Regions from separate parts of the Paenibacillus riograndensis SBR5 genome, predicted to be linked through region 2. Evidence: riboswitches for the same ligand, from Rfam matches in the RefSeq annotation. Region 2 holds a riboswitch; each other region holds the start of a gene.

Region 1 (5,162 bases), 2.4 Mb from region 2:
GAAGCAGTCTTCCACTCTACTGTATCTATGAATTTGACCAGCGGACGGAGAATGCTGCGGTAACGGGAGCGGAGGACAATCAGGCGCACGCCCGGATTCCATTCCTCCCATTTCTGCTCCATTTTGCTGATCTCTTCTTCATCAAAACCTACATACACAGCCACCACATTATCCGTTAAGGACTTGGCATAGCTGATCGAATGCAGCACCGCACGTGTTACACCGGCAACAGGTACGACCACTGTACTTCCCTTGATGCAGGGTTTATCCGTTGCCGGACATATCCGCAGCTGATCCGCAGTATTCAGGTAATGGTGGTGAATCCTGTGGAACACGAACATTACTACCGGCAGGAAGATAAAGGCCATCCAGACGCTGGAGAATTTGGTGATAATGAAGATTAAGGTTATGGTCAGAGTCGTAAGCATCCCCACCGTGTTCACGGCAAATTTATTTTGCCACGCTTTAGGTTTGGTCTTGCACCAATGCACCATCATACCTAGCTGGGACAGCGTAAACGGAATGAAAACGCCCACCGCATATAACGGAATCAGGCTTTCCGTATTTCCGTGAAAAGCCGTGACCAGCAGAGCGGATAATACACCCAAAAAGATAATGCCGTTCGAGAAGCCCAAGCGGTCCCCACGGACCATAAATGCATGGGGCAGATACTTGTCTTTGGCAAACATAAACGCCAGCAGCGGGAATGCCGAGTAGGCTGTATTGGCAGCCAGGAACAAAATGACCGCTGTGATACCTTGTATGAAAAAGTACAAACCGCCGCGCCCAAAAGTAGATTCGGCAATTTGTGATACCACTGTAGCTTTTTCATCCGGCGTAATTCCATACCAGTAAGCCAGCAGCGTAATACCGGTAAACATAATCCCCAGGATAAGCCCCATCATCATGAGGGTTTTGGCCGCATTTTTTTCCGCAGGCGCCTTGAAGTTCGGAATGGCATTCGATACAGCCTCTACCCCGGTCAGAGCCGAACAGCCGGAGCTGAAAGCCTTAAGCAGCAGAAACAAGCTGACATTCGACACCGCAGACCCGATTTCAGGAACATTGGCATGTGCTCCGCCGGTTGCATATTTGAATACCCCCGCAATGATCAATATAAAGATCGATGCTACGAAGAGATACACGGGAATAGCAATGAATGAAGCAGATTCTGTTACCCCGCGCAGATTGATAATCGTTAAGAGCAAAATCACGGTAACAGCGATAAGTACGCTATGATTATGGAGACTTGGAAAAGCGGATGTGATCGCATCTGTGCCCGCCGATGCACTAACCGCAACGGTCAAAATATAATCCACCAGCAAAGATCCCCCGGCGAGGAGTCCGGTTGGAACACCCAGATTGCTTTTGGCTACGATATACGCGCCACCGCCCTGCGGATAAGCAAAGATGGTCTGACGGTAGGATAAAATCAGTATAGCCAGCAGGCCCAATACGGCTAATGCGATTGGCAATGAGTACCAGATAGCTGTGAAGCCTGCGGCCACCAGCACAATCAGGATTTGTTCCGTTCCGTAGGCTACAGACGAGAGCGCATCAGAAGACAGGACAGCCAGTGCTTTCACCTTGGATAACTTTTCATGATCGAGTTCGTTCGACTTCATCGGACGCCCGATCAATAGTCGTTTTACCTTGCTTACCATTGTAGTAACAGTTCCTCTCTTGTTTAGGTTGAAACGGTAATACCGTGCGCTGTTTTCATAGGTGGATTTTCATAAATGCAGGCACAAAAATAAGCATACGGAAATGATCCGCATGCTTACGCATCGTCATTATCCCACCATTGCTTACGAGGTTAGCTGGCGGATTCGGGCTGTGGTAGCCCTACGGTTGCAGCCCTTGCGGACCGTCCCGATTCACCCCGTTGGCACTTAGGCCAATGTTGGTTCCCCCGTTTTTCCATACGGAAAATTCAGCGCATATTCAACTTCTCACAAGGTCTAATGATAGTCTACAATGGCCCTTCCGTAAAGCGGTGAAAAAAATGAAAAAAGATTGAAAAATGATCCATTTTACGCAAAACCACGATGAGGGATATATGGATCTTTCATTCTCTGCGATTATCCTCTTAACGCTTGTTTTTTCAAGGTTTTGAACCCTAATTGTGTCAGAAATTTCAGGAATGGTTAGAGATGTCCTCTTTGCGTCCGGTCCAGAGCAAAATCGCGATTAACGCAAAGGCAATCAAGGCCAGTAGAGGGATCGTAATAAACCCGAAATAATTCAGATAATCCTTGTTACAGGGTACGCCAATCGTGCAGGGAAGCACCTTGCTGAGTGCCGGTATTTTCTGTTCCGCATAATGATAGATAGAGATGCAGCCGCCAATGAGACTTAGGGGCAGCACATAGGGAATGATCTTTTTGTCATTCCAGTAGGTGGCAATGCCCAGCAGAATAAGCTGCGGGTACATGAATATCCGCTGGAACCAGCATAACTTGCAGGGCTCGTACTTCAATACCTCACTTAGGTACAAACTTCCCGCTACTGCGATAACAGACACAAACCAGGCCAAATAGAGACAGTGGCGTCTGCAGAAAGCAGCGATCTTCATCATTCAGCACTCACAGCTTCGGAAGCGGATTTAATCTGAGCGTCAATAGCTTCCATGTCGAAAGGCTTATCTACTTTGTGTCCATTAATGAAAACAGTAGGCGTAGAGGTTACACCGGTATCTTTGGCGATGCTGATATCATTTTGCAGCTCACTTTCATAGGTTCGTTCCTTGATGTCTTTGCGTAAAAGCTCCAGATCAACAGGCAGCTTCTCCTTCTCCGCGAGACTCACCAGGAAGTCCTCTGTGGCCCACTCTGCATTCTCATCCCCCTGATTGGCGTAAAGCGCATCGTAGTAGGTCCAGAAAGCGTCATTGTTCTGATGATAGACGGATAATGCCGCCAGCGAAGCCGTTTCGGAATCCGGGCCGATAAAAGCCATATTTACGAAGTAGAAGGCTGCTTTATCCTGATTCACATACTCCTGCACAATCTGCGGCTTGATGGCACCTGTAAACTGGGCGCAGGCCGGACATTTGAAATCACCGAACTCGACGATTTTGACCGGTGCATCCTCTTTCCCGAGTCTTGGGAACCCGCTGTAATTGAAATCAACCGCCTTGCCTGAACCTGCCGTTGAAGAGGAATCCTTCGATGCCAGCAAGAAGAGTCCGACAAAAATAATCACTACGATTGCGACCGCACTAATAATTAGAATTCTCGTTTTCTGTTTCTGCTGCTCCAGCTCAGCCCTGCGTTTCTCGGCTTTATTTAAACCGGAAACCGTGCCATTGTTTGTTTTAGATTTGCCCAAAAGAGAGTTCCTTTCTGTCCTGGAAGGACTGTTGTGAGGATATCATATTCTTTAAAATTATATAATTAAAACTCTTCGCTTGGCAAACCTCAGTTCAACCCACTTCCGACTTTTCCCGCTTCTCCCGGACTCCCTGTTCATTGGAATACTCTTGCCGCGGGATAGTATCCATAAGCTGCAGCGGGATCTTAAAAAAGAAGTCCGTCCCGCCTTCCCTGGCCTTTTCCGTCCAGATGCTGCCATCCATTAGCTCAACAAGCTTTTTGCAGATCGCCAGCCCCAACCCAGTGCCTTGATATTTCCGGTTATGGGAGGCATCCACCTGTGAGAAGGGCTGGAACAACAGCTCCAGCTTGTCCGGCGCAATCCCGATTCCTGTGTCACTGACTCGGAACAGCAGTCCCAGGGAAGTCCCTTCTTTGCTGCAGGGCTCAATTGTAACTGTTATGCTCCCCTCGTGGGTAAACTTGACTGCATTGCCAATCAGATTCACCAGGATCTGGCGGATTCGCGCACTGTCCCCGATTAATTGTTCAGGAATGGACGGGGCGATCTCAAGGTTCAATGCAAGCCCTTTGTGGCCGGCCGCAACCGCAAACAGGTTTATGCATTCCCGCAGCAGTGCAGGAAGCTTGAACGGTGCTTTTACCAGCAGCATGTTCTCAGCTTCAAGGCGTGAAATGTCGAGCACATCGTTCATCACACTCAGCAATGCAAGACTGCTCGTATTCTGCAGCTTCAACAATTCCTGATGATCCGGTGCCGTGATTTCCTCAGCGAGCAGTTGGTTAATGCCAATAATGCCGTTAAGCGGGGTCCGGATTTCATGGCTCATCGTCGCCAGGAACTCACTTTTCATCCGCGCTGCACTTTCGGCCGCATTTTTGGCGATCAGGAGCTCCTGCTGTTGTTCCGCCAGTGCCGTGATGTCTTCAGCGATGATGTACACATAATTTTCTTTGTCATTTACCAGCGGAAAAACGGTAGTACTGCAAATCAGCCTGGCTCCGCTTTTGGTTTTGACGATTATTTCCAGCTTTCCGGACTGTCCTTGCGCAGCGCGTTTAACGGCTGCTTTGAGGGCCTGTTCATCCCCGGTGCTGAATAATATACTTTTATAGTCGCTCAGTTCCTCTTGTCCGTATCCTGTTGTCTGCCGGAGTGATGGATTGGCGCTGATCACTTTTTTGCGCACAGGGTCGATACATACTACCATATCGGGGCTGAACTCAAATAAAGCGGTGTAGCGCTGCTCATTAAATTGTGCCGTGAACAGCACCTGCTTCCGGTCCTTGTACATAAGCCCAAGCACAACGGCCACTACCAGCAGGAACGTGCAGGCTAGAATCATTCCCAGCATTGAATCATTCAGGAGCGGAGTCCTGCCCATATAGATATAAGGTCCCGTATCTACATATGAGGCTCCGGCCATAGCTATATAATTTGTTCCCGACAGCACAGCAGTCAGTACAAGGATAAGCAATAATTTTTTGGCGGAAAACATATTATAACGCTTCGCTGTCCAATTAGGGTGATAGGAGGCTGTAATCGCAGGGACCGCTAATGAGAGTACCAAGGCCCCCAGAATCGAACCCGCGCTTTGTTCAAAAGCTGCCGTATACCGCACGCTCATCATCCCGCTGCAATGCATGATCAGTAGGCCGCAGCTGAACAGCAGCCCGCCAAATCCAAGAGTAGCCTTGCTGCTCCGCGTACGGGGGTTATTGAACAGCAGTAGCAGCACGTAGGAAGCCGCAATGGGTACAAACAGTGAGAGTAACAACATCGGGATATAATAGGACGCCGCGCTCTCATGCTTCATCGCGATCATG
Region 2 (5,162 bases):
GATGCATGGCGGGAGACTGCGGATCGAGAGCGAATTCACCAAAGGCACTTCAGTCATTGTAGAGCTGCCGCGTTACCGGATGCAGTAGATATCCGGTGCGCGGGCAGCTCTTTTCGCTCTCGAACGGTCAGAACTCGCATTCTATTGCATTCTCTGCAGCAGAATAACCCATAAATCAGTCGAAAAGCTCCATCTATTGCACTCTGTACATTAGAATTCCCTGGAAAAGCCGTTTTGGACGCTATATCCAAAAATCTATTGCACAAACTACAGCAGAAGGCGATTCACACGCAGAACCATATAAATTCTATTGCATGAAGTGCAGTCATACAAAAAATCCACTATGATAATCCCACATGAAGACCACCGATTTCAAGGTCAACGACTTATCCCCAACTTTATACACATCTTATCCACAAAAAAGGCGCTACCCCAAAGTCATCCTAACCAGACTTAAGGATAGCGCCTGAATTAGATTCAAACACCGTGCATTTACGCCCCGCGCACAAGCGCGCGGTACATCAGAAACAGGAAATATGGCGCGCCCAGCAGCATAATGATCAGGCCTGACGGAATTTCTGTAGGCGCTATGACCGTTCTTCCGACCGTGTCGGCAATAATAAGCAGCAAGCCGCCAAGCAGCCCCGACAAGATAATGGAGCGTCTTGTGTGGTGCCCGATCATCATCCGCACCGCATGCGGTGCCATGAGCCCGAGAAAACCAATCGTCCCGACACTTGCAACCGCCCCGGCCGCAAGCAAAACACCGATAATCATCGCCCATAACCTCGTTCCGCGGACCGGCAGGCCAAAACCTGTTGAGCTTTCGTCGCCAAACGCCAGCAAATCAAATCTTCTGCCCAAATAGTAGGCCACAGGGAGAAGCACCAGCAAAAACGCAAACAGGCTGTAAAATTGCTCCCAGCTCCGCCCATACGTCGAACCTGTCAGCCAAATAAATGCCGTGCTGCTCCAGAGACTGGCTTTGACGATCATGGCCTGGATGCCTGCCGAGCCGATTGCCGAAACGGCGATTCCGAGCAGGATCAGCACAGACGGATTCAAAGCCCTGCGCCAGGCCAGCGTAAATACAAAAGCCGCCGCGATAACTCCACCCGCAATGGCGGCTGCCGGAAGGGCAAATACCGGCAATCCCGGCCACACGACCAGCAGGGTCAGCGCTCCAAACCCGGCACCTGAGGTCACGCCGATAATAGAGGCATCCGCAAGCGGATTTCGCACGGCGCTTTGAATCAGCACACCGCTGACGGCCAGCGCAATACCGCCGCAAGCGGCCACAAGCGTGCGCGGAAGCCGTAAATTCAGCAGGACCGAATACGCTTGATCTCCCCTGCCGACCAGACTCTCCAAGAGATCGGATACCGGGATTCTTGTTCCCCCAAGCGACATGCTTACAAGAATGACCCCAATCAGGAGAACGGTCATGAATATCGCTGTCGGAGCAAAACGCATACGCAGTGCAGCCCCTCCTATATTCATCGAGGACTGCCCTCCACCCGAACCGGATATATTCTTCATCTTGGTGAGCACAAGCCAGATCAGCCAAGGGGCTCCAATAATCGCCATCACTGCCCCGACAGGCATTTCCCCCAGATTGCTCCGCACCATACGGGCAAGTGTATCTGCCGCAGTGATGAGCAATGCTCCCCACAGCGCACTCGCGGGAAGGAGCAGACGATGCTTGCGGATCCCGCTAAGCCGGACCAGATGGGGGGCCACCAGACCTACAAAGCCAATGGGGCCAACCACACTGACCACAATCGCAGCCATTAGCACCGATATGCCGAGGCCCACCGCCCGGGTTAAGCCTACACGCTGCCCAAGAGAGCGGGCGGTGGACTCATCCAGCTCCAGTGCATCAAACTGCCTGCCTCCAAGCAGCGAAATTCCCAGCAGGACTACAACAAAAGGCCAGGCGTATTGAACACCGCTCCAGTCCAGTTGAATCAAAGAGCCTGAACCCCACAAAAACAGATTTTGTGTTTCAGTCTGGAAAAAAATATGCAGGGCCGAAGTGAATGCTCCAAGCACCATCGATACGATCATGCCGGATAAAGCCAGGCGGACAGGCGTAGCCTTCCGTCCTCCGCCCAGGACATAGGCGGCTAGTGCCGCCAGCAATCCCCCGGCAGCTGCCAGCAGCAAAGGATACTGCTGCTGCATAGCCGGAAAAGCGACCATCCCCAGAACAACCATAAAGTAAGCCCCGGCATTGATCCCCAGCGTATCTGAGGAAGCGAGCGGGTTTTTCGTTATCGTCTGCAATACGGCGCCTGCCGCAGCAAGTGCGGCTCCGGCCAAAATGCCAATCACTGTCCGCGGCATCCGGATATCCCAGAGCAGATTATGCTCCATCACATCCTGACGGTGTAAAAGTCCGTTCCATACCGCAGCAGCCGGAATTTTGGCTTCCCCGAAACAGAGGCTTAGCAGGGATACAACGAAAAGGGCGGCCAGGCCGCCCCCAAATATTCCTATCAGCCGCCAGGTCATCCCGGGTGAGGTTTCTTTGCCCGTGTTGGTATTCATATAGGTGCTCATTTCGTTAACGTATTTACAACTTCATCAACGAGGACTTTGGAGGAAACCGGACCGCCAAATACCCACGTTGTGCTGGCCAATCCGAAGGTACGTTTCTCTTTTACAAAGTTAAGGCCATTCCAGACAGAATTGTCCTTTAGTTCCTTTGAGAAAATATCATCATCCTTTTGGACGATATAGAGCAGATTCGTGTCCTTAACTGCAGGCAGCGCTTCAACTGTGGAGGTCGTGAATCCGTACATCTCGAATTTCTCCGGCTTCCAGTCGTTCTTCAGGCCAATCCGGTCCAGCGTTTGTACGGCCAGCGAGTTGTCCGTAAAAAGACGCATGGTCGCTGCATTCTGATAGCTGTATGCCTGTGTCAGCACATAATTCAGGCCTTCCTTGCCTGCTGCAGCCAGCTTCGTCTTCGCATCCGCATAATGTGCATCCAGATCAGCAAGAACCTTGTCCCCCTCAGCTGTTTTGCCGACAGCAGCAGCAATGGTTTTGAAGATATTTTCCATCTCCGTATATTGGTCGCCTTGTCCCTCAGGCGGATACAGGCCCAAAATCAGTGTTGGCGCAATCGCCTTCAATTGATCATAAATCGCTTCATGGTTGTCGGTGTTGGCAATAATCAGATCCGGCTTCAAGGAGGCTATCGTCTCCAGATTCGGCTCAGAGCGGGTTCCCACATCCGTCACGCCTGCATCGAGTGGTGCTTCAGACGTTACATACAGCTTATAGTTTTCGTTGTCTGCATTACCCACCGGCTGCACACCAAGCGCAATAACATCTTCTGTAAAAGTCCACTCCAGGACTACGACCTTTTGCGCGGGCTTGTCCAGCTTTACCTCGCCTTTAGCGTCTTTTAATACAATAGGGCCAGCTGCGGTTGCACTGCCCTCGTTCGTAGCGTCTGCATTTGGAGCGGCTGCATTGTTAGTTGCGCCTCCATCCGCTGCTGAACGATTTGCGTTGTTAGATCCACAGCCTGCTGCAACCAATACGACAATGATAAGCATTATTACGCTCAATAACCTTTTGTTCACTCCGGATATCCCCCTATATGTATAACATTTAATTGCGTCCGTGATAATCGTTATCACTTCAGTGATAATGATTATCATTCACTAGTTATATTATATGGGATTCCGCTGAAAGTCAAAGTTAAAATTAAAATTAAATAGCCCCGCCTTATATTCAATCTTCTGAATACAAGGCGGGGCAATAATAATAGACACTGTTTGAAGTTTTCTGTCCCAGAGGACTTTATTCACCGGCCATCTGACGATAGCTGGTATCGCTTACTACACGGCGGGCTGTAACATAACGGTCACGGTAATAGGAATCCGAGAGCTTGCTTATTCTTACGCCTTTGCTGCTTGAGGAATGTGCAAACTGGCCATCCCCGATATAAATGCCTGCATGGGAAACCCCGTTACCGAAAGTATTAAAAAAGACCAAATCCCCCAGCCGCAAGTCATCCTTGGACACCTCAGTGCCAGCCTTGGCTTGAGATCCTGTGGTACGCGGCAGATCACCTGCATTGAACTTCTCCATAATATATAAAATGAAGCCTGAACAATCAAAACCGGCTGCCGTCGTTCCTCCCCATACATAAGGAGTCCCCAATACCCCGTTCACTTCATTCTCAAGACTGATTTCACTTGCGTATGTATTCGCTGGAATAGCTGTGAATAATAGCGCAGACCCTATCAACGACATAATGAACTTTTTCAGAACCCTTTGCTCCCTTCAATGCCTACGGAGTTAGCTGAGGGTTCGGTTAAAGGTTCCCTATATTCCTTTGCTTTCAAGAATAATTCACCCAAAAGTGGTTCCCCCGTTTTCAAAATGAAATTCGGCAACAATTCATTAATTTTTTGTAACTATTTCTATAGTATTTTATCTAGTATCACTCTGTCAATCCTATTTCCTGTTTTATCGTTTTCATTGTAAAATAATACAAAAATATACCCAGTTTATAGTATAATCTCCGCCAATAGGGAGCCAGTAACCCGTTAAATGAACATGATTGATACTAATTTTATCTCTCCCTCTGTAAGTCTATATTATATTTATAGTATAAAGGTTACATAAATGTTACTCTCCGCTTCCTTGCCGCCAAGCCGCAATATCCGCTCCAGCGGCTCGCCCCGCTCTTGCCTGCCGGTCCGGATGGTGGAAAAAGGCCGAACGAAACAAAGCACCGCAACCCGTTAGCCCGGATTGCAGTGCTTCATTTTTGAAGAGGACACGTTAAAATCACCAGCATGGCACAATTTCAACTTTATTTTCCTAGTGAGATGTTAGACTTATTCGCTTGGTCTTCTCCAGGGATTGTCAGAATATTTAATAGGTCTAATTACTTTGCAAGGAACTCCTGCAGCGATAGTATTTGGCGGAATGTCTTTTGTAACTACACTCCCTGCTCCAATAATACTATTTTCGCCAATGGTCACGCCTTGTGTAATCTTAACATCACCGCCAAGCCATACATTGTCCTGTATAATTATGGGGGCAGAATAGACCCCTTTCTCCGCTCTTTCAAAAGGATCTTCCGCATGATTTGCTGCGTATAGTCCCGCTCTGGGACCAATAAACACATTGTTGCC
Region 3 (5,162 bases), 2.3 Mb from region 2:
GATTTTGTTCTGCTGCAATTCGTACGCAAGATCCGCCTGTGCTTTCTTCACTTCTGTCTCCAGCTTAAAGTCCGCCTGCTTAATGTTCAATTCCTTCTCGAACTGAGATTCCTTGGCGCGGGCGGCGGTTCCCGCTTCAATGGTGGCCTGATGCGCGTTGGCTTTGGCAATCGAGGATTCTTTCTCCGCCTCAGCTTGCTTGATCTGGATATCGCGTTCCGCTTCTGCCTTGGCGATGCTGGCATCGCGGCGGATGCGCTCAATTTCCGGAACCCCCATGTTGTCGATATACCCTTTGTCATCCGTAATTTTCTTAATGGTGAAGCTGACTACCTCAAGCCCCATCTTGTCGAGGTCTTCCGAGCAGGTCTCCCGCATCTTGCTGTTGATTTCGTCGGGAGTTTTTAGAATGGACTCCACCGTCAATTGTCCGATCAAGCCGCGCAAATGGCCTTCCACCGAATGCAGGATAATCGTCTCGCGGTCCTCTTCCGGCCGGTCGATGAACTGCTCACTGGCTGTCAGAATAGCGGTAGGATCGCTTTTTATCTTAATCTGGGCCACCGCCTCCAGGTTGAGCTTGATACCCTGCTGGGAGAACATCGCCTGCGCCGGGATGACATCGAAGCTCATCAGCATCATGGAGATGGTCTTATTGTTCTGGAAGCCGGGGATGACGAACGTCCCGCCGCCCTGAACCACTCTTTTTCCGCCGAGGCCGTAGACAATCATTGCCTGATTGGGCGGAACCTTTTTATAAGCATTCACGATACTGAACAAAGCCAGCAGGATAACAACAACAATTCCCGAGATTAAATAGAGCATAACCATCCGGTTCGACACTCCCCGTTATTTATAATTGTCCGCTTTCCCTCTCGAAGAGGGTCACAGACGCCATTCCTTTTTCCACCTTTAAAATAATCACCCTGTCGCCCTTGGCGAGCTGCTGCCCGGGTTCTGCCCGCACACCAATGGAGCGCATCGTTCCATGCAGCACATATTTCATTTCTCCAACTGCTCCATCCGCTGCAGAAATGCTGATATACCCGAGCTGCCCCGCCTGCTCATAATCCAATTCATTCATGCTGTTGTCGTACCGGGTCATCACCCGGGCCAGCACCGCATACATCAGACAGCCGACCAGCAAGGCAACCACGGTGCCGATCAGCAATACGGCAAGCATATTTATTCCGCTGAACCGGGTAAGCACATAACCAGTGCCGCCCCAGACCGTGACAAACACCATCAGAGGGAGGATAGGCACAAAGCCCGGACCACCAGCATCGCCGCCTCCCGCATGCAGATGGCCCGCCAGGCCATGCCCATGAAATCCGCCGCTGAGGAGGAGCAATAGTCCCACCCAGAAGCACACGATAAATACAGTAACGATAACTATCCCTCCTTTTAAGCAGTTTAGATAGTATCCAAATACTCTAAATCTCGTTGTTATACGATTTTCAGTTTCTCATGCAGATCGCCTTCCCGCCTGCACAGCAAAAAGACCACAGAAGCGGCAGGGCTCTCCGTGGTCGGTTAATCGATCATGGCGCTCATCCTCTCTCTTCGAGGCTTACGGGGTTAGCTGACGGATTCGGGCAGCGAGATTGCCCTACCCTGCAAGAAGCGGCTTGTCAGCACGCTGCAAGGATTCACCCCGGATGAGCGGCAGCTATCCCAGCAAAAGCCGCATTCACCATTGGTTCCCCCGTTCCCAGTACCGGAATTCAGCCATTTGAGAACAGTTATATTTCATTCGGTTGCTGATTTGAATCTTACGCCTGTAGCCGTTTAATGTAAAACGTTGCTTGTGACAAAAGAAGCCAAAAATGCCACCACTTCACGAATGAAGGCGCATTCTTGGGTTTCGCTCTTAAGCGGCCGGTGATTTTCTCTCTTTTGCTCCAATTCTCGAAAGCAGTGAGGCACCGCTATACTTCTCTATAACCGAGCCCCACGCACAAGCGAACGGCGGCCCGCCCAGATGTACGCAGCAGAGGTGGCGGCTACAATGAGAATGAACGGGATCACATCCAGCCGGGGCGACAAAGCGGTTCCCCTTGGGTACATGGCGTAATAGGCCGTTGTGGAGGGGAACCAGGCACCGATCGAAGCATGAAGCCCGGTAAGCACAATATTGGCTATCACAATCGAAGCCGATAAAACCAGAGAGGACACAAACGACTTCAAGCGCATGGACACCCATAACTGCAGCGCCGCAAACGGCAGGATAGCCAGCCAGCCCCCAACCGTACCGGTGATCAATTCGGCAACATCCAAATCATTCCCCAAGTGAAGCAGTTCTCCCACGAGCAGATAGGAACCGGCAAAAAGCAGTTGAATTAAACCCAACAGCAGCATCAGCGTCCCCAATTTGGCATAATAGACACGGGAACGGGGAATGGGCAGACAAAACAGCTGTTTCCAGCCCCCGTTAATATGCTCATAACGGCAGATAAAAGAAGCCAGCACCCCGGCATAAAGCGGATATAAAAACAAGCCGTGAAAGCTGGCCATATGCAAATAGAAGGTTTTCCAGCCGCGCACATAGAAGCCGGCAAAATTTTCTGAATCTAAACTATTGATTCCGAGCATCACCGTTCCTAGCGCACCAATAAGGATCAGGATGAAGATGACGGGATACTGCAGCTTCATTCGTTCGGCTTTCATCAAATATTCCATAATCACACCTCTGTTAATCAGAATTGTTTGTTTTTGAAATGCAGGGTCCCGGCGGCCAGCAGCATGACTCCCAGGCCTGCGCTAATGCCAATCCACCTCCCGGGATGCGCCATGAATGGACTGGACAGGGTTGGATAGGCCCATGGCCACACCCAGGTCCACAATGCTGCGCTGCTGTCCCGCGCGATGAACAGGCCGGACACAGCGCCCAATAAGCCGATGGACATCGGAATGGCCTGGTTCGAGAATTGGATCGACAGCCACATCTGCAGCCCCAGCACCGCAGCTGAGGCGAGAAAGCTGTACACGATCTGCCTGATCAGGAACTGGAACGGCAGCGGTTCGGAGGTGTAGCAGATCCAGAGCAGAAGCAGTCCGGCAATAATCAGCAAGGCAGTACAGAGCAGCAGGACAAGAACCCACAACGCCTTGGCCCAATAAAAAACAGCGCGGGATACAGGCAGGGTCAACAGCTGCTTCCAGCTGTTGGATTCGTGTTCCACACCGGCAATCATGCCAGCGAGCAATGCGGTGTTTAGCAGCATCACGAAACCCAGAAACATATACATCACATTAAACACGCCGTATACCCCTGCCGGGCCTTTGAAATAGAGGTACCATTCCAGCGCCATAAATGCGATGAACAGCCCGGAGCTGATAACCGGCAGCCAGCAGGCTGCCGGTTTGAGCCGCATGCCTTCGGCCCGCAGGGCCCGCCACATCATAAGCTTACTCCCTTTCCGGTCAGCTCCATGAACAGCTCTTCCAGCGATTTGCTGTGTTCCCGTGCATTCATAATCCCGTATGGGCCCAGCAGCTTGAACAATTCTGCCTGCGTCATACTGGCATTCTCTGCCGCAACCGACAGCGTATTGCCTTTCCGCTCCACGGTGAATCCTTGCAGCAATAGCGTGCGCAGTGCTTCCTCCGGGCGCTCCACGGCAAATTCCAGCACTTTGCCCCTCCGCCGCTCCAGCAATTCCAAAGCCCCCTGATAGACGAGCCGGCCGCTGCTGATAATCCCGATCTCATCTGCAATCGTATCCACCTCGCTCAGCAGATGGCTGGACAGCAGGATCGTCATCCCCTGATCATGGGCCAGCGACAGCATCAGATGCCGTATTTCCTGGATGCCCGCGGGGTCCAGGCCGTTGGTCGGCTCATCCAGGATCAGCAGCTGCGGCCCCCGCAGCAGGGCTGCTGCGATGCCGAGCCGCTGCTTCATGCCAAGGGAATATCCGCTCACTTTGCGGTCCGCGCTTGACGTCAGCCGCACAATTTCCAATACCTCACCGATGCGCCGGTCAGGCAGCTTCAGCAATGTGCTCAATATTTTCAAATTTTTGTACCCGGTCAGATGGCCGTAATAGGACGGGTTCTCTACCAGGGAGCCTACCTTGCGCAAAATGTCCAGACTGTTCTCCGGCATCTCTTGGCTAAACATGCGGATCGTCCCGGCATCTGCGCGGAGCAATCCCAGCAGCATTTTGATCGTTGTAGTTTTTCCCGCACCGTTCGGCCCCAGAAAACCGTAGATCTTTCCCTCGGGAACCTCCAGGTTCACTTCATTAACCGACACCTGTTCGCCGAAGCGGCGGGTCAGCCCTTTGGTCTCCACTATAAGTTGCGGCATCTCCTGTCACCTCATATCTTTAATATGGAGACTATAATAGCCGCTGGAAGTAGCAGCGGGGTAAAGAAAAGTAAAAATCAAGTAAAAATTCCCCCTCAAAGCGAGACTTTTGCATGGAGCAGCCTTCGACGCTTCAACAACGGTATTTCTGCCGTTGTTTCCGGGCAAACCGGCCTTTGACGTATTCTGCCACCGTTCGTTATAAATTCGTCCAAAGTTGTTTATCCCCAACTTTATACACAACTTATCCACAAGAAAAGGAAATCATAATTTCCTAAATAAGAACAAAATCACCCTGGCGGGTGAATAACCTTCTAGCCAACGGTCATTTGTCCGCTGGCTCTTCTTTTCTCACCAAGGTTCCATTACAAACCGGACAGAAGAACTCCGGGGATGCTCCAGCTTCAAGTTCATACGAACACTCTGCCACTATAAATTCAGGGACAGGATCTACCATCCCACATTCTACGCAGACATAATCAATCCATACCTCAGGTTCTTCCTCCCATGGCTCCCACAAATCCCATTCGCTCGGGTTATCCTGTTCGTTCTTTTGTCCTCGTACTTTTCCCACCTTTTCTCATCCCCCATTTCTTTTGGTTTGCGTATTCTCGCTCCTCGTCATAATAATAAATTCGCCCATATTCTGCATGCCAAATCACCACAAGCAACATCCGGTGCTTGCAGCATGGACAGCGCATCGGGTCTCGCCCGTAGCTTTCCAACATCCGCTGGCGGTAACTTTTTTTCTTTCGTTCTTCCGCAGGAAACGTCATTTCGATTTGTTTATGTACCATGAACCGCCACAGATTAATCACCTTCTGCGACTCTTTGTTTTTTCCTCTGCTAT

What was found. A riboswitch is a leader RNA that binds a small molecule or an ion and turns the genes downstream of it on or off. The one in region 2 is predicted to bind cyclic di-AMP.
Region 1: another riboswitch for cyclic di-AMP. It lies ahead of PRIO_RS18295 (APC family permease); the one in region 2 lies ahead of PRIO_RS28370 (C40 family peptidase).
Region 3: another riboswitch for cyclic di-AMP. It lies ahead of PRIO_RS04570 (NfeD family membrane protein); the one in region 2 lies ahead of PRIO_RS28370 (C40 family peptidase).

The regions. Positions count from the first base shown of each region.
Region 1 is NZ_LN831776.1:4,347,641-4,352,802, forward strand. It holds gene PRIO_RS18295 (APC family permease) at 1-1,664, opposite strand, end outside; cyclic di-AMP (ydaO/yuaA leader) riboswitch at 1,791-1,949, opposite strand; gene PRIO_RS18300 (disulfide oxidoreductase) at 2,138-2,575, opposite strand; gene PRIO_RS18305 (DsbA family protein) at 2,575-3,330, opposite strand; gene PRIO_RS18310 (ATP-binding protein) at 3,425-5,162, opposite strand, start outside.
Region 2 is NZ_LN831776.1:6,718,465-6,723,626, forward strand. It holds gene PRIO_RS28355 (sensor histidine kinase) at 1-88, shown strand, start outside; gene PRIO_RS28360 (iron ABC transporter permease) at 493-2,550, opposite strand; gene PRIO_RS28365 (ABC transporter substrate-binding protein) at 2,559-3,596, opposite strand; gene PRIO_RS28370 (C40 family peptidase) at 3,817-4,287, opposite strand; cyclic di-AMP (ydaO/yuaA leader) riboswitch at 4,292-4,424, opposite strand; gene PRIO_RS37250 (sugar O-acetyltransferase) at 4,863-5,162, opposite strand, start outside.
Region 3 is NZ_LN831776.1:1,049,245-1,054,406, reverse strand. It holds gene PRIO_RS04575 (flotillin family protein) at 1-843, opposite strand, end outside; gene PRIO_RS04570 (NfeD family membrane protein) at 854-1,360, opposite strand; cyclic di-AMP (ydaO/yuaA leader) riboswitch at 1,553-1,740, opposite strand; gene PRIO_RS04565 (ABC transporter permease) at 1,939-2,679, opposite strand; gene PRIO_RS04560 (ABC transporter permease) at 2,697-3,404, opposite strand; gene PRIO_RS04555 (ABC transporter ATP-binding protein) at 3,401-4,312, opposite strand; gene PRIO_RS04550 (IS91 family transposase) at 4,849-5,162, opposite strand, start outside.